Regions from separate parts of the Mesorhizobium sp. M0904 genome, predicted to be linked through region 4. Evidence: predicted binding sites of a transcription regulator. Region 4 holds the regulator's gene; each other region holds the start of a gene.

Region 1 (4,209 bases), on a different contig from region 4:
GCCGGAATCCTTGAGTGCCTCGTCGGCGGCCGCGATCCCGTACAGGATAAAATCGCCGATCTTACGCAGTTCCTTCGGCTCGAGAACGGCTTCAGGATTGAAAGTGGCGTTGGAGCCGTCACCGCGCGGAATGACGTGGGCGACCTTGCAGGCAAGGTCTTCCACCTCGAATTCGGTGATGCGCTTGGCTGCGCTGCGGCCGGTCAGAAGCTCCTTCCAGCTGTGCTCGAAGCCCATGCCGAACGGCGAAAGCAGCCCAAGGCCCGTGACGACGACACGCCTCATCGCAGGTCCTCCTCGGTGATGACTGCAAATAGCGTCAGGCCGAGGCCTTGTCGATGTATTTCACCGCATCGCCAACAGTCAGGATGGTCTCGGCGGCGTCGTCCGGGATCTCGACACCGAACTCTTCTTCGAACGCCATGACAAGTTCGACCGTGTCGAGGCTGTCCGCGCCCAGATCATCGATGAAGCTCGCCTGCTCCGTCACCTTGTCGGCATCGACGCCAAGGTGCTCGATGACGATCTTCTTGACGCGCTCTGCGGTGTCACTCATTTGGGCATCCTCGTCTTTTGGTTGTCTGTCTTCGTTAGCGGGCAGAATGCCGCTAATCAAGCTGAAAGATGGTCCTGCCGGAAACGCAGCGGAACAGGACCGGTTTTTGCCCGAACCGCCGGGTTGCGGGCGGCATTACACGAAAAATCCCGTGCATCCAAGACGGAATGAAGCGTTTTCCCAAGTGTTAGATCATTGCCATGCCGCCATTCACATGAATGGTCTGGCCGGTGACGTAGGCTGCCTCGTTGGAAGCGAGGTAGGCGACGGCAGAGGCGACTTCGGCGCCCGTGCCCATGCGCCGGGTCGGGATCGCCGCCATGATCGCCTCATTCTGCTTGTCGTTGAGCTTGGCGGTCATCGCCGATTCGATGAAGCCCGGGGCGACGCAGTTGACGGTGATATTGCGGGTGGCGATCTCCTGCGCCAGCGATTTGGAAAAGCCGATCATACCGGCTTTGGAGGCGCAGTAATTGGTCTGGCCGGGATTGCCGGTGACGCCAACCACTGAAGTGATGTTGATGATGCGGCCATGGCGGCGCCGCATCATCGGATGGGTAAGCTCGCGGGTCAGCCGGAACACGGCGGTCAGGTTGACCTCGAGCACGCTATCCCAGTCGGCGTCAGCCATGCGCACGAACAACCCGTCCTTGGTGATGCCGGCATTGTTGACGAGGATGTCGACGCCTTCGAGGTCGGCCTCCGCCTTCTGGCCGAGCGCCTTGACGTCGTCGCGGTTGGAAAGATTGGCCGGGAAAAGCTTGACCCGGTCGCCCAGTTCGGCGGCCAGCGCCTCCAATTTCTCGATACGTGTGCCATGCAGGCCGACGATGGCGCCCTGGCCGTGCAGCACGCGGGCGATCGCCTCGCCGATACCTCCCGATGCGCCGGTGACGAGCGCCTTGCGGCCGGTCAATTCGAACATTCTTGCCTCCTGATCTGAGCGAACACCCTTTGCATGGAGCGGTGTCAAATCGCCAGTTGATTATGCAAGCGCCGCCAGCGCCGCCTCGACATCCGCCGCGGATCCGATGGCAGTGGTGGCAATATCGCGGTTGATGCGGCGGGCCAGCCCCGACAGCACCTTGCCGGCGCCCACTTCGTAAAGCGTCGCAACGCCGTTGCTGCCGAACCACTCCACCGTTTCGCGCCAGCGCACGCGCCCCATCACCTGTTCGACGAGGCGGCGGGCAATCTCGTCGGGATCGCTCGTCGGGGTCACCGTAACATTCGAGACCAGCGGCACGACCGGCGCACGCTTCGTCACGGCGGCCAGCGCCTCCCGCATGATCTCGGCGGCAGGCTTCATCAATGCCGAATGGAAGGGCGCCGAGACCTGCAGCATCAGCGCCCGCTTGGCGCCCTTCTCCGTGCATAGCTTTGCCGCCAGTTCGACCGCCGGCCTGGCGCCGGAGATCACCAGCTGGCCGCCGCCATTGTCGTTGGCGATCTGGCAAACCAAGGCTTGCGCGGGATCTTTGGCGGTGCCTTGGGCGGCCTCTGCGCAAGCGGCCTCGACGTCGGCCTGTTCCAACCCGATGATCGCCGCCATGGCGCCCTCGCCGGCCGGTACAGCCGCCTGCATGGCATTGCCGCGGATACGCAACAGCCGGGCGGCGTCGGCGACCGAAACGAAACCAGCGGCCGCAAGTGCCGAATATTCACCGAGCGAATGGCCGGCGACATAGGTGACCTTGCCGTTCAGGGAGAAGCCGCGCGCCTCCAGCGCCCGGACTGCGGCAAGTGACACCGCCATCAGCGCCGGCTGGGCATTGGCGGTCAGCGTCAGCGTCTCTTCCGGGCCTTCCCAGATCAGCTTAGATAGTTTTTCACCGAGCGCGTCGTCGACTTCCTCGAAGATCCGCCGCGATTCCACAAAGGTATCGGCGAGGTCCTTGCCCATGCCGACAGCCTGGCTGCCCTGCCCCGGAAAGGTGAATGCGATGGCCATGGTCGGCTCCCAGCTGCTGGTTCTCGCTGCCTGTGACGCAAGGCGTGCGCCCAAGTCAAGTCCAACCTTGACCGCTCAGCGTCGGCCGAGTGCCTGTTTCAGCAGGCTTTTTGGCGATCACTCATGATGAAAACCGCTCACGATTTGTTTGTTGGCTCTTCTTATTTCCGCCGCAGGCGCTAGGCTTTGCGTGACAGTTCGATGACAATCGAGTGATGCCTTTGTTGCGGGCCGGGGAACTATTGAAGTGGCAAAGACCAAGCAGAGCGCAGCCGAGGCGGCGCCACAGTTTCTTGAAGGCGATCCGTCGACTGGCTATCTGCCGGCGCGCAGATGGCCTGTCATCCGCTATGGCCTTATCAGCTTGCTGGCTGCGGCCATCCTGGTGTTTGCCATCGAACTGATCGTGCGCGGCAACTTTGCCGGCACCATTGATTTCTTTCTGCAGCCTTTCAAACCCGGCTGGACCACGATCATCATTTTTGCGCTGATCCTCATCGGCCTCGACGCCGTGCTCGGCCGCAGCCATCAGAGCCTGATGATCGTCGCGCCGCTGACATTGTCGCTGGCGTTCGTCGGCCACCAGAAGTCGCTCTATCTCGGCGATCCGCTCTATCCGACCGATTTCCTCTATTCCCGGCAGATCGTGGCACTGATGCCACTCCTGGTCCGCGATCGCCCGGGAACCGCCATTGCCCTGGCGATCGGCATCGTCGGCGGGCTGTCGCTGCTCGTCTATGGCTGGCGGTTATGGCGCCGCCGCGTTCCGGCGCTCAGCCACAAGGGCCGCCTTGCCCGGCTGACGCTGACGGTGCCGCTGATCGCTTTCTTCGTCTCCATCATGGACTATGCCACTTTCTCGTGGACGCGCGACCGGCTGCAGATCATCCCGATTATGTGGGACCAGAAGGAAAACTATGCCTCGAACGGTTTTGCGCTCGCCTTCGCGCTGAACGTCCCGATGGCGCATGTCTCGGCGCCGCCCGGCTATTCCGACAAGGCGATCGAAGCGATCGGCAAACCGCAGGTGATCGCCTCGGTACCTGCCGAGAAGCCCGACATCATCGTCGTGATGAGCGAATCCTTCTGGGATCCGACCAAGCTGCCCGGCGTCACCATCACACCCGACCCTATCCCCAATGTGCGGGCACTGCGCACGGGCTACATGTTCTCGCCCGAGTTCGGCGGCATGACGGCCAACATCGAGTTCGAGGCCCTGACCGGCTTTTCCAACGCCTTCCTGCCGGCGGGCAGCATTCCCTACCAGCAATATGTGCGGACACCGACTCCCTCGCTGGCGACCTTCCTGAAAAGTCAGGGCTACCGAGCGCGCGCCATCCATCCCGGCACCAACTGGTTCTGGAACCGGGGGGCCGTCTATGCCGATTTCGGCTTCAACGACTTCAAGTCCGAGGAGACGTTGCCGCCCATGCAGAAGCGCGGACCGCTCGCGTCGGACGCAGCGATGACCGACGAGATCATCCGCGAAGCCGATACCAGCGCCGAGCCGGTCTTCTTTTTCGCCGTCAGCCTGCAGAACCACGGGCCGTATGAGCCGTATCGCTATACCAATCCGACCCACAAGGTGCAGGCGCCGATCAGCCAATGGGCACGTGAATCGCTGTTGAGCTACGCCGAAGGCTCTTCCGACGCGGACCGCGGCCTCGAGCGGCTGATCGAATGGGCGAAGAAACGCGAGCGG
Region 2 (4,209 bases), on a different contig from region 4:
TCGGCCTGGACGGCCGCCGCCCAGCCCAGCCCGGAAATGACAACCAGCGTCGCCCCAAGCAAACGCCGCATGGAACTACTCCGCCGCGGCTTTGCCGTGTTGCCCAAACCGCCGTTCGATGTAGTCGGAAACCATTTTCTCGAAATCCGCGGCGATCGACGGGCCGCGCAGGGTCGCCGCCTTCTTGCCGTCGACGAACACCGGGGCGGTCGGCGTCTCACCGGTGCCGGGCAGCGAAATGCCGATATCGGCGTGTTTGGATTCGCCCGGACCGTTGACGATGCAACCCATCACCGCGACCTTGAGGTTCTCGACGCCGGGATATTGTTCGCGCCACACCGGCATGTTCTTGCGCAGGTCGGCCTGGATGTTCTGGGCAAGCTCCTGGAACACGGTCGAAGTTGTGCGCCCGCAGCCCGGGCAGGCGGCAACGATCGGCACGAACTGCCGGAAGCCCATGGTCTGCAACAGCTCCTGCGACACCTGCACCTCGCGCGTGCGGTCGCCGTTTGGCTCCGGCGTCAGCGAGATGCGGATGGTGTCGCCAATGCCCTGCTGAAGCAGGATGCCCATGGCCGCGGACGAGGCGACGATGCCTTTCGAGCCCATGCCCGCCTCCGTCAGGCCGAGGTGCAGCGCATGGTCGGAACGGGTGGCAAGCTCGGTGTAGACGGCGATCAGATCCTGCACGCCGCTGACCTTGGCCGACAGGATGATTTTCTCGCGGGCAAGGCCGATCTCTTCAGCCATTTCGGCCGACAGGATTGCCGACCGCACGATTGCCTCGCGCGTCACTTCCTGGGCGGTCAGCGGAAAGCCCTGGGCCTGGTTGTCGTCCATCAGCCGGGTCAGCAGCTCCTGGTCGAGCGAACCCCAATTGACGCCGATGCGTACCGGTTTGTCGTATCGGATCGCCATCTCGACGATCGCGGCGAACTGCCGGTCTTTCTTGTCCTTGAAGCCGACATTGCCGGGATTGATGCGGTATTTGGCCAGTGCCTCGGCGCAGGCCGGGTGGTCGGCCAGGAGCTTGTGGCCGATATAGTGGAAATCGCCGACCAGCGGCACGTCGATGTCGAGTCGTTCCAGCCGCTCGCGGATGGCCGGCACGGCGGCAGCGCTTTCGTCGCGATCGACGGTTATGCGCACGATCTCGGAGCCGGCGCGATGCAGCGCCGCCACCTGTGCGACCGTCTGATCGACATCGGCCGTGTCGGTGTTGGTCATTGACTGGACGACGACCGGCGCGCCGCCGCCGACAATCACGCCGCCGACATCGACACCGACCGACCTGCGGCGTGGGAAGGGTGAGGAAAAATATCCGGTCATGCCGGCTGCCTTTAATCTTGAAGGTCCGGGCATGAGGTGGAGGAGCAAAGATGGCTTGTCAATGGCGACTGGCGCGCAGGCCTAGCAAATCGGAAATGACAAGACGGCAGCTTGCCGCGAATCCATGACCATTTCCGGCAGCATAGCGATATGCCACCGGAAAGAGACGCGCGCCGGGCGGCGCGCGCTTCTAGTCCTGGAAGGGCTTCAGTGCGTCGTCGGTTTCGCCTTCAGTTTTTCAATCTCGTCCTTGAGCGCCAGCTTGCGCCGCTTGAGATTCACGATTTCGAGGTCGTCTACCGATGGATGGGCCATCGCATCGTCGATTTCCCGTTCGATGTCGCCGTGTTTCCGCTGCAGCTCATCAAGATGGGATGCAAGAGACATGATTGGTTCTCCCTTTCATGGTTTCCTCGATTGCAGCCGCCAAGGCACGTCCACCGCAGGCTCGCTTCTGTGACGGCATAATGACAGTGTGCCACCATCGAGCACCGATGTCGAATGCTGCGTGGTAGCATTCCACGACAATGTGAAATGTGGTATGGGCTGCGCGCCGGTGCAAGAAGGCCCCGGTCCCGCCCAATCAGGCCCAGTGTTTGGGCGCCGCAGACGTGCAGACGGTAAAAATGTCCGATCAGGAACAGGCTGATATCCGCCTCGAATATTCCCGGCTGAAGCAGGAACACGCCGATTTCGACGCGGCCATCAATGCGATGATCGCCATGAATTGCGACCCGCTGCAGATCCAGCGCATGAAGAAAAAGAAGCTTTTCCTGAAGGACAGGCTGATGGCGCTGGAAGACAAGATCATTCCAGACATTATTGCTTGAACGAACGCCGGCGCCGGCCTGCTGGAAAAGCGCTATGCCGCGATCGAAAGCCGTGCGGCGCGCTCGCGCAACAGCGCTATCAGGTCATCGGTCTTTTCGGTCGAGGTATCGATGGGAACCACCAGGCACATCGTCGCCTCGACCCTGCCCGGCGCGGAAAAGACCGGCGCGGCCAGGCATTTCGTGTAGGCATCGACAAGGCCGGAGGTGACGCAGTAGCCGGCCGACTTGGCGACGGCGATGTCGGCTATGAAATCGTCGAGCCGCAACCTGCGGCCGTCCGGCAGCACGAGATCGTCTTCCGAGACCATATCCTCGATCGCCGCCCTGTCGAACCCGGCGAGGAGCAGCCGCCCGGAAGCTGTCCAGGGAAGCGGTATTTGCAGACCCGTCGCCGAACTGATCCTGAATGGCCTCGTTCCCGGGCTTGAATGGACGATGGTGTAGCGGCCGCTTTGCAGCATGCACAGCTCCGAGGTCTCGCCGGTCTCGCGCGACAGATGGTCGACTTCCTGGCGCCCTCGCCTGAGCAGGTCGTTGCCCCGCACATAGTCCATTCCGTAGAGATAAAGCTTCTTTCCGAAATAGACCCGATTGCCGTCTCCGGCCATCTCAAGCAGGCCTGCGTCGACCAGCGAGCGCACCAGCGTATAAGTCGTCGAACGCGGCGCGTTCACTCCTTTGGCAAGGTCGCCAACGCCGATCGCGCGCTGGGTCGTGTGGAGAAACTCCAAAATCTGGAGAACCCGGTTGAGACCCTTCTCCCGAGAGCCCGAGGTCTTGTCCTCGTCCAATCCGACGTCCGGTCGAGCGGCCAAGGCGTTGCCATCTTGCATTATCGATCCCTGATGTTAATCTGTCTTGTACAGAGTACAGGCGTCTCTTGTAAGAGACAATTACATCAGTTGCAACCGATGCCTGTATCGCTGGTCCAAAGGGGAACACAACACGAAAGGAGGTCGCCGTGAACGACACATCCAAAAGACGTGAATTTCTGAAACTGGGAATGGCCGGGCTTGCAACGGCCGGAGTGATGAGCGCCGCTACCGCGGTCGACGTTCAGAAAGCGGCGGCCCAGGCAGCGCCGGACAGCCTGCTGCGCACCGTCCTCGAGCGCGGCAAGGTGATCGTCGGCACCGGCAGCACCAATGCGCCCTGGCATTTCGAGAACGACGCCGGCGAACTGGTGGGCATGGACATCACCATGGGTCGCATTCTCGCCAAGGGGCTCTTCGACGACCCGACCAAAGTCGAATTCGTCATGCAGGATCCGGCTCAGCGCATTCCGAACGTGACCACCAACAAGGTCGACATCACCATCCAGTTCATGACCATGACCGCCCAGCGCTCGCAGCTGATCCACTTCTCCAGGCCCTACTACGTCGAAGGCATCGCCTTGCTGACCCTTCCGAACGCCGAAATCAAGACCTTCGACAAGCTGCTTGCCGCCGGTTCGGCGACCCGGATTTCCATCCTGCAAAACGTTGATGCCGAGGCAAATGTGCATATCGTGCTGCCGGAGTCGCAGGTGATGCAGATAGACACGCAGGCCAACGTGCTGCAGGCCCTGGAATCCAAGCGCGTCGACGCTGCCGCGGTTGATCTGTCAACGGTCCGCTGGCTCGCCTCGCGCAATCCGGACAAATACTTCGATGCCGGCAAGAGCTGGTTCTCGATGCTTTATGGCGCCGCACTGCGGCAGGGCGACCTCGACTGGCTGACCTTCGTCAACCAGACCTTCACCATCGCCATGTTCGGCCATGAAACGGCACTCTACGACGCTGCGTTCAAGGATTATTTCGGACAGGAGCCGCCGGCCCGCCATCCCGGTTTCCCGGTCATCTGATGCAAGCAGGCGGAAGGACAAACGTCCTTCCGCCCCCCTCTCATCACAGCCCTCTATGACGGGGATGCATGGGTTATACCCTCAACTTCAACCTGATCTGGCGGCATTTCGACAAGCTCTGGGGCGGACTGCTGTTAAGCCTCGAACTGGCCGTCATCTCGATCGCGATCGGCATCGTCATCGGGCTCGTTCTGGCGGTCTGGT
Region 3 (4,209 bases), on a different contig from region 4:
CTTGTCCTCGAAGATCGCCCGGCGCCTGGCGCGCCGCCCGCCGGCTGGGCGCTGGTCGCCGTCAGCCATGTCGGCATCTGCGGCACCGACTATCACATCTTCGAAGGCAAGCACCCGTTCCTCGCCTATCCCCGCACTATGGGCCACGAAGTTTCCGGCACCGTGATCGAGGTTGGTGAGGGCGTCGATCTGGCAATCGGCGAACCGGTGGTCGTCAATCCCTATCTCGCCTGCGGCAAATGCATCGCCTGCCGGCACGGCAAGCCGAATTGCTGCGTCAAGATCGAGGTGCTCGGCGTCCACCGCGACGGCGCCATGTGCGAGCAAATCCTGGTGCCGGCGCAAAATCTTTATCCGGCAAACGGCCTGTCGCTGGCCGATGCTGCTGCCGTGGAATTCCTGGCGATCGGCGCCCATGCCGTGCGGCGCTCGCTGGCTGATCCAGGTGCGCGCACGCTGGTCATTGGCGCTGGCCCGATCGGGCTCGGCACGGCGCTGTTCGCCCGCATCGCCGGGCTCGACGTGACGCTGCTCGACATGAGTGCGGGGAGGCTGAGTTTCGCCGAAAGCGAACTCGGCTTCGCGACCCTCGACGGCTCGCAGGGCGCTGCTGCGGACCTGGTGCGGCAAGCAACCGACGGCGACGGTTTTGACATGGTTTTCGATGCCACCGGCAACACCCAGTCGGTGCAGTCGGCCTTCGCCCATGTCGCGCATGGCGGGGCGCTGGTGCTGGTCAGCGTCGTCAAGGACGACATCGCCTTTTCCGATCCCGAATTCCACAAGCGCGAGATGATGCTGATCGGCAGCCGCAACGCGCTGCGTGCCGATTTCGACCATGTCGCTGCCTCGATCCGCAACGGCGCGGTGCCGTTGGCTAAGCTCGTCACGCACCGCACGACGCTTGGCGAAACGCCGCATGACCTCGCCCGCTGGGCGCATGAGAAGTCCGGCCTGATCAAGGCTGTCATTCAGGTCGGATGATGCCGGGGCTGGCGCATCTCAGAGCGCCGACAGTTTGAGCTCGATCCGCTCGGCCGGGAAGCGCGACTCCGAAAACTGGATCGGCTGACCGTCGGGCGTGACGTTGACGGCGACCGTCACCAGCACGATGGCGCCGGGCTGCAGGTCGAGGTCCGCAAGGTCGGCGGCATCGGCATGGCGCGCCGACAGCACCGTCGATTGCCGGAGATAGTCGCTGACGCCGAAGCGTGCCAGCGATGCGGTGATCGAACCCGTTTCCGCCATGGCAGCATCGATCCCGGCAAAGCGCCTGGCATCGAACCAGCCGGCAGCGCGGGACACCGGCATTCCATCGGCTTCGCCGCGCGTTTCCAGGCGTATCACGTCGACCCCCTTTGCAAGGCCTAAGCTCTCTGCGACACGACGGTTGGCAGGCTCGACCGATGACGCAAGCAAGGTGATATGCCGCTCGGACGCCTGTCCTTGCAATCCCTCCGAAAAGCGGGTGCGGGCGCCGATCGGATATGACAGCCGCCTGCGCGACAGCACGAAGGTGCCCCGCCCCTGCTCTGCCCTGAGCACACCCTCCTGCACCAGCGCTGCAATGGCGCTGCGGACGGTGTGGCGGTTGACGCCATAGCGCTCGGCAAGTGCCACCTCCGGCGGCAACGCCGCATTTTCGGGAAAATCGCCGACGGCAATCGAATGCAGGATCCGATCGGCGATCTGCCGCCACAGCGCGACACCGCTGCGCCGCTCGATGCTGTTGGCTTGTCCGATCATTTTCTGCCCCAACCTTTGCGCCCCCTCTTCTCGCCCTTGTCATGCACCCGTCATAGACACGCATTAGATAATAGATATAATTTGTATAATTGTCTATATCAATAGACAAATTTCAATGCAAGGGAGTGTTAACCATGCGAGGACAGGAAGCGCGCGATCAGGCTGGGCGCAAGGCCGTTATGGCAACGCTGGCGCAATCGACCAGCGACGATATCGTCCGTCTGTGGAACGAAGCCGGCCTGCCTTCTGAGGCGGAACTCCTGCGCGGCCCCGAAACCGGCCTGGTCACCGTGCGTGGCCGCATCGGTGGCGGCGGCGCGCCGTTCAACGTTGGCGAGGCGACGGTCACCCGCGCCACCGCCAGGCTCGCCTCCGGACAGGTCGGCCACTGCTATGCGCTCGGCCGCGACAAGCAGAAGGCAAGGCTGGCGGCAATCGCCGACGCGCTGTGGCAGGACCCGGCTCACCGCAACGAGGTCGAGACCAGGCTCGTCGCGCCCTTGCAGGCGGCACTGGCCGAGGCCCGTGACCAGCGCCGCGCCGAGACGGCGGCGACCAAGGTCGATTTCTTCACCATGGTACGCGGAGAAGACTGATGGACATCGTAACCCAAGCGATCGAAGGCGGCTTTGCCGATCCGGTGTTCGACGCCCAGACGGTCTTCCGGGCAGTGATGGACGCGATGGCGCGGCCGGGCACACTGCAGCCCCTGCCGGTCTTTACCCATCCACCGACGCCGCTGTCAGCCACCGCGGGCGCCATTGCGCTGGCGCTGTGCGATAACGACACGCCGCTCTGGCTCGACCCCGCCTTGCAGGCTTCGGCGACGGTGAAATCCTGGCTTGGCTTCCATACCGGCGCGCCGCTCGCCAACACCCCGGCCGACGCGCATTTCGCGCTGATCGCCACGCCGGCCGAGATGATGGCGCTCGACGGGTTTTCGCAAGGCACCCAGGATTATCCCGATCGCTCCACGACGCTGATCCTCGAGGTCAGCGATCTTGTCTCCGGCGCTCCGCTGCTGCTCGAAGGCCCGGGCATCGAGAAGACGGCGACGATCGCGCCGGCGCAAATGCCGCGCCATTTCGTCGAGCAATGGAAGCAGAACAACCAGCGCCTTCCGCGTGGCGTCGACATCATCCTCGCCACGTCCGAAGCAATTGCCTGCCTGCCGCGCACGACGCGCATCAAGACGATGGGGGCATAGGATGTATGTCGCGGTAAAGGGTGGCGAAGCGGCCATTCGCAACGCCCACAAACTGCTCGCCGACCGCCGGCGCGGCGATCGTTCGGTGCCCGCACTTCGCCTCGACCAGATCGTCGAGCAACTGGCGCTCGGCGTCGACCGGGTGATGAGTGAAGGTTCGCTCTACGACAGGGAATTGGCGGCACTCGCCATCGTCCAGGCGCGCGGCGACATGATCGAGGCGATCTTCCTCATTCGCGCCTATCGCACCACGCTGCCGCGTTTCGGCTACACCAAGGCGGTCGACACCGGCACGATGCTGGTCGAGCGGCGGGTGTCGGCGACCTACAAGGACCTGCCCGGCGGCCAGTTGCTCGGCCCGACTTTCGACTACACCCACCGGCTGCTCGATCCCGAGCTTGCCGCAGGCGGCGAAGTCGCCGAGCCGGAGCAGCGTGCAGGCGAGCCGGAAGCCATGCCGCGCGTGTCGGCCATCCTCGCCCACGAGGGTCTGATAGAGCCCGACGGCGACATGCCGGGGGACCATGTCCCAGGCGACATCACCCGCGAGCCGCTGGAATTCCCGATGGCGCGTGACATCCGCCTGCAGGCGCTGTCGCGCGGCGACGAGGGGTTTCTGCTGGCGCTCGGCTATTCCACCCAGCGCGGCTACGCGCGCAACCATCCCTTCGTCGGCGAGGTTCGCATCGGCGAGGTCGAACTGGAATTGGACGTGCCGGAACTGCCCTTTGCCGTGCCGCTCGGCAGCATCCGCGTCACCGAATGCCAGATGGTCAATCAGTTCAAGGGCTCGGCCAAGGCGCCGCCGCAATTCACCCGCGGCTACGGCCTTGTCTTCGGCCAGAGCGAGCGCAAGGCGATGGCCATGGCGCTATGCGACCGCGCGCTGCGAGCCTCGGAGTTGGGTGAGGATGTCGTCGCCGCCGCCCAGGACGAGGAGTTCGTCATCTCGCATTCCGACAATGTCCAGGCGACCGGCTTCGTCGAGCATCTGAAGCTGCCGCATTATGTCGATTTCCAGGCCGAGCTCGACCTCGTGCGCCGCATGCGCGCCGAGCACGACGCCCGCGAAAACGCCGGCAAGGCCGAAGAGAAGAGAGAGGCCGCGGAATGACCGCACAACCAACCGACATCGCCACCTACAACTTCGCCTATCTCGACGAGCAGACCAAGCGGATGATCCGCCGGGCGATCCTCAAGGGTATCGCCATCCCTGGCTACCAGGTGCCGTTTGCCTCGCGCGAAATGCCGATGCC
Region 4 (4,209 bases):
TATTCCAGAAGCCGACGCCGTTCCCGATGTCGATCTATGAGAACATCGCCTTCGGCGTCAGGCTCTACGAGAATCTCGGCAAGTCCGAGATGGACGGCCGCGTCGAGCAAGCGTTGAAGCGGGCCGCGCTGTGGAGCGAGGTCAAGGACAAGCTAAACGCCAGCGGCTTGAGCCTGTCCGGCGGCCAGCAGCAGCGGCTCTGCATTGCCCGCACCGTGGCAGTGAAGCCGGAAGTCATCCTGCTCGACGAACCGGCTTCGGCCCTCGACCCGCTGTCGACGGCCAAGATCGAGGAACTGATCGACGAGTTGCAAGCCGACTACACGATCGTCATCGTCACCCACAACATGCAGCAAGCGGCGCGCGTGTCGCGCCAGACCGCCTTCATGTATCTGGGTGAACTGGTCGAGTTCGACCGGACCGAGAAGATCTTCACGTCGCCCCGCGAGAAGCGCACGCAGGACTACATCACTGGCCGCTTCGGCTGAGCCGTTCCGATCATGCATATGAGGACAGGACCATGGGCGAACACACAGTCGCTTCTTTCGACGAGGATCTCGAGCAGATCAGCAAGCTGATCCGCGACATGGCCGACCTCGCCGGTTCGATGGTCGGCGGGGCGACCAAGGCCCTGTTGAATTCCGACAACGTGCTGGCGCAACGCGTCGTCTCCGACGACGCCATCATGGATGCGCGTCAACGCGAACTGGACGATCGCGCCATCACCCTGATCGCCAAGCGCCAGCCAATGGCTCACGATCTGCGCCATGTCGTCGGAGCGATCCGCATGGCGGGCGACCTCGAACGCATCGGCGACCTTGCCAAGAACATCGCCAAGCGTGTGAGCGCGGTCGGCCTCAGCGTCACGCCGCGCGACCTATCGCATTCCATCGATGCGATGGCGCAGCTGGTGCTCATCCAGGTGCAGGGCGTCATCGAGGAATATGCCGCAGGCGATGCGGCCGCGTTGGCCAAGCTGCGCGCCGCCGACGAGCGTATCGACGTCAAATACACGTCCGTGTTCCGCGAGCTGTTGACCTACATGATGGAAGATCCGCGCAACATCACCGCTTGCACGCATCTGCTGTTCTGCGCCAAGAATCTCGAGCGGATCGGCGACCATGTCACCAACATCGCCGAGAATGCGTATTATGTGCTGACCGGCGAGCAATTGCCCGTCAATCGTCCGAAGCAGGACGAAACGACAATGTCCGCGCCGGTGACATGATGGGGGTGCCCAGCCGATGATCGCACCACGCATAATGGTGGTGGAGGACGAGGAGCCGTTGGGCGTGCTGCTCCGCTACAATCTCGAATCCGAAGGCTACCAGGTCGAGGTGGTGACACGTGGCGACGAAGCCGAGATCCGTTTGCAGGAGAATGTGCCCGACCTTCTGGTGCTCGACTGGATGATACCAGCGGTTTCCGGCATCGAGCTCTGCCGCCGGTTGCGGGTGCGCCCTGAAACCGAGCGGCTGCCGATCATTATGCTGACCGCGCGCGGCGAGGAGAGCGACCGGGTGCGCGGTCTTTCGACCGGCGCCGACGACTATCTGGTCAAACCGTTTTCGACACCGGAATTCATGGCCAGGGTCAAGGCGCTGCTGCGCCGCGCCAAGCCGGAAGTGCTGTCCAGCGTGCTGAAGGTCGGCGACATCGTGCTCGATCGCGAATCGCACAGGGTTTATCGCAAGAAGAGCGAGATCCGGCTCGGGCCGACCGAATTCCGGTTGCTCGAGTTCATGATGCGGCATCCGGGCCGCGTCTTCTCGCGTAGCCAGTTGCTCGATAATGTCTGGGGCGAGACGATCTATATCGACGAACGCACCGTTGACGTGCATGTCGGGCGGCTGCGCAAAGCCGTCAACAACGGCCGCATGCCGGATGTCATCCGCACCATCCGCGGTGCCGGTTACGCGATCCGGGAAGATTGACCCGCCTGGTCAGGCGACGTTCTTTCTGACGCCGGGCCTCATTTGCGCGCCCGGCGCGAAAATCTCCTGGTCGACGAAGCTTAACGCCCGCATCGCGCAGCCTTCGCGGATCAGCGGCAATTCGTTCGGCTCGGTATCGAAGGAGATCGAGCCGGAGTGCTGGCCGCCGGCGGTCTGGGCGATGGCCTTGCGCAAGGCCGGCTCGATCAGATCGAAGGCGGCGGCACTGGCGCCGACCATCGCGACCGGTGCCGGATCGATCAGCGCGAACAGCGAGCCGAGACCGAAACCCAGCGCTTCGCCGGCCTTGCGGTAGGCCTCGCGTTCCGGCCCATCCTTCTCGCGCGCGCGGGCGGCCAGCGCGCGCATGTCGGCGTCGCTGACGTCGGCGACCGGTTCGCTGTCTTCGCTCATCTGCCTGGCGTTGCGCCAGATGGCATAGTTGCCGGCATAGGCTTCGATGCAGCCGCGCCGCCCGCAACGGCAGAGCGCTCCGCCCGGACGATGGATCATGTGGCCAAATTCGCCGCCCGAGGAATGCGTCCCGGTGAACAGTTCGCCCTTCAGCACAAGCCCCATACCGATGCCATGCGAAAGCAGGATGGCGATGAAGTCGTCGCGATAGCGATCCGGATTGCGCCAGCGCAAAGCCACCGCCATCATATTGCAGTCGTTCTCCACCGTGGCCGGGATGCCGAATTCGTCCTCCAGCATGTCGGCAAAGGCGATGTCGGTCTGCGGCGTGATCGGCGACCACAGCATGGCGCGTGCAGGGGAGTCGGTAATGCCCTGAATCGCCAGGGCGATGCGGGCGACACTGCGGACGTCAAGGTCTGGGTCCTCAAGCCGGCGCCGGACGATGGCCATGCATTCGCGGATCAGCTCGTCGCGCGGCATGGTCAGCGTGTCCGGCCGGCGCTGTTCCTCGGCGACCACCTGTCCCGCATAGTCGATAATGGCGGCCGACAGGAAATTCAGCGACAACACCACAGTCAGCACCGCCGCCGCTTCCGGGTTGAGGGCGAGGCCGACCTGTGGACGACCGCGTTTCAACGAAACGGGCTCACTTGCCTTGCTCTCGGCGAGGATGCCTTCCCGTATCAGGTCGGAGGAGATCGCCGATATGGTTGAATGACTGAGGCCGGTGGTGGCTGCGATCTCCGTACGCGATGGCTGGCCGGCCCGGCGCACCGCCGAGATCACCATCGCCCGGTTGCGCCGGCGCAAATCGTCATGGCGGATTCCGACCGACATCGTTTTGCTTTCCTCCCGGTTGCCGCGGCCGCTCATGAACCGGAAGCCGTCGGTAATGTCCGACAAATAGTGTCGGATGCGGCAAATAGTGTCAGATGCAGGTGGCGCTGTCATCGTTTATTCCGACGCTCGAAAAAACTCGCACAGTGATCAAAATCCATCAGAATCGATGTTGACAGCAGCCGGAGATCGGGCCAGTATTTTTTCGAGGCTCGAAAAAATTAGAGCTTCTAAGCTGGTCTTTGAGCCAATTGGTCACGCCGTACGCGGCGCAGGGAGGATATGATGAAGAAATTCACGACCGCCATTCTGGCGGGTGTCGCCATGACGCTGGCGCTGGCGTCGGTGGCGCAGGCGAAAGACAAGGTCATCGGCGTTTCCTGGTCGAACTTCCAGGAAGAGCGCTGGAAGACCGACGAGGCCGCAATGAAGGCGGCCATCGAGGCCGCCGGCGACAAGTATATTTCCGCCGACGCACAGTCCAACCCCGGCAAGCAGCTCACCGACGTCGAGAGCCTGATCTCGCAGGGTGCCAATGCGCTGATCATCCTGGCACAGGATGCCTCGGCCATCGGGCCGGCCGTGCAGAAGGCACTGGACGAAGGCATCCCGGTCGTCGGCTATGACCGGCTGATCGAGAACAAGGACGTGTTCTATCTGACCTTCGACAACAAGGAAGTCGGCCGCATGCAGGCCCGCGAAGTCTTCAAGGTGAAGCCGGAAGGCAACTACGTCTTCATCAAGGGTTCGGGTTCCGATCCGAATGCCGATTTCCTGTTTGCCGGTTCGATGGAGGTGCTGAAGGAGGCCATCGACAGCGGCAAGATCAAGAATGTCGGCGAGGCCTATACGGACGGCTGGCTGCCGGCCAACGCTCAGAAGAACATGGAACAGTTCCTGACCGCCAACGACAACAAGGTCGATGCCGTGGTCGCGGCCAATGACGGCACCGCCGGTGGCGTCGTCGCCGCGCTGACGGCGCAAGGGCTGGCCGGATCGGTTCCGGTCTCGGGCCAGGACG

What was found. Region 4 encodes PhoB, which activates phosphate uptake and scavenging genes when phosphate is short. Its sites were predicted from a motif close to TGTCATNNANCTGTCAT; they were not measured.
Region 1: the regulator PhoB is predicted to act here: its motif matches at 2,698-2,714, upstream of NKH80_RS00590 (LTA synthase family protein).
Region 2: the regulator PhoB is predicted to act here: its motif matches at 1,786-1,802, upstream of NKH80_RS09190 (YdcH family protein).
Region 3: the regulator PhoB is predicted to act here: its motif matches at 1,784-1,800, upstream of phnF (phosphonate metabolism transcriptional regulator PhnF).

What each region holds. Positions count from the first base shown of each region.
Region 1 is NZ_JAMYOC010000001.1:101,887-106,095, forward strand. Features, by position in the region: gene fabF (beta-ketoacyl-ACP synthase II) at 1-285, opposite strand, end outside; gene NKH80_RS00575 (acyl carrier protein) at 320-556, opposite strand; gene fabG (3-oxoacyl-[acyl-carrier-protein] reductase) at 744-1,481, opposite strand; gene fabD (ACP S-malonyltransferase) at 1,542-2,507, opposite strand; gene NKH80_RS00590 (LTA synthase family protein) at 2,755-4,209, shown strand, end outside.
Region 2 is NZ_JAMYOC010000007.1:3,752-7,960, forward strand. Features, by position in the region: gene NKH80_RS09180 (lytic transglycosylase domain-containing protein) at 1-71, opposite strand, end outside; gene ispG (flavodoxin-dependent (E)-4-hydroxy-3-methylbut-2-enyl-diphosphate synthase) at 76-1,329, opposite strand; gene NKH80_RS09190 (YdcH family protein) at 1,537-1,716, opposite strand; gene NKH80_RS09195 (YdcH family protein) at 1,956-2,159, shown strand; gene NKH80_RS09200 (IclR family transcriptional regulator) at 2,192-2,995, opposite strand; gene NKH80_RS09205 (transporter substrate-binding protein) at 3,124-4,005, shown strand; gene NKH80_RS09210 (amino acid ABC transporter permease) at 4,074-4,209, shown strand, end outside.
Region 3 is NZ_JAMYOC010000019.1:76,482-80,690, forward strand. Features, by position in the region: gene NKH80_RS20475 (zinc-binding alcohol dehydrogenase family protein) at 1-984, shown strand, start outside; gene phnF (phosphonate metabolism transcriptional regulator PhnF) at 1,003-1,746, opposite strand; gene phnG (phosphonate C-P lyase system protein PhnG) at 1,881-2,342, shown strand; gene phnH (phosphonate C-P lyase system protein PhnH) at 2,342-2,953, shown strand; gene NKH80_RS20495 (carbon-phosphorus lyase complex subunit) at 2,955-4,067, shown strand; gene NKH80_RS20500 (alpha-D-ribose 1-methylphosphonate 5-phosphate C-P-lyase PhnJ) at 4,064-4,209, shown strand, end outside.
Region 4 is NZ_JAMYOC010000012.1:144,826-149,034, reverse strand. Features, by position in the region: gene pstB (phosphate ABC transporter ATP-binding protein PstB) at 1-488, shown strand, start outside; gene phoU (phosphate signaling complex protein PhoU) at 521-1,228, shown strand; gene phoB (phosphate regulon transcriptional regulator PhoB) at 1,245-1,934, shown strand; gene NKH80_RS14985 (ROK family protein) at 1,944-3,188, opposite strand; gene xylF (D-xylose ABC transporter substrate-binding protein) at 3,474-4,209, shown strand, end outside.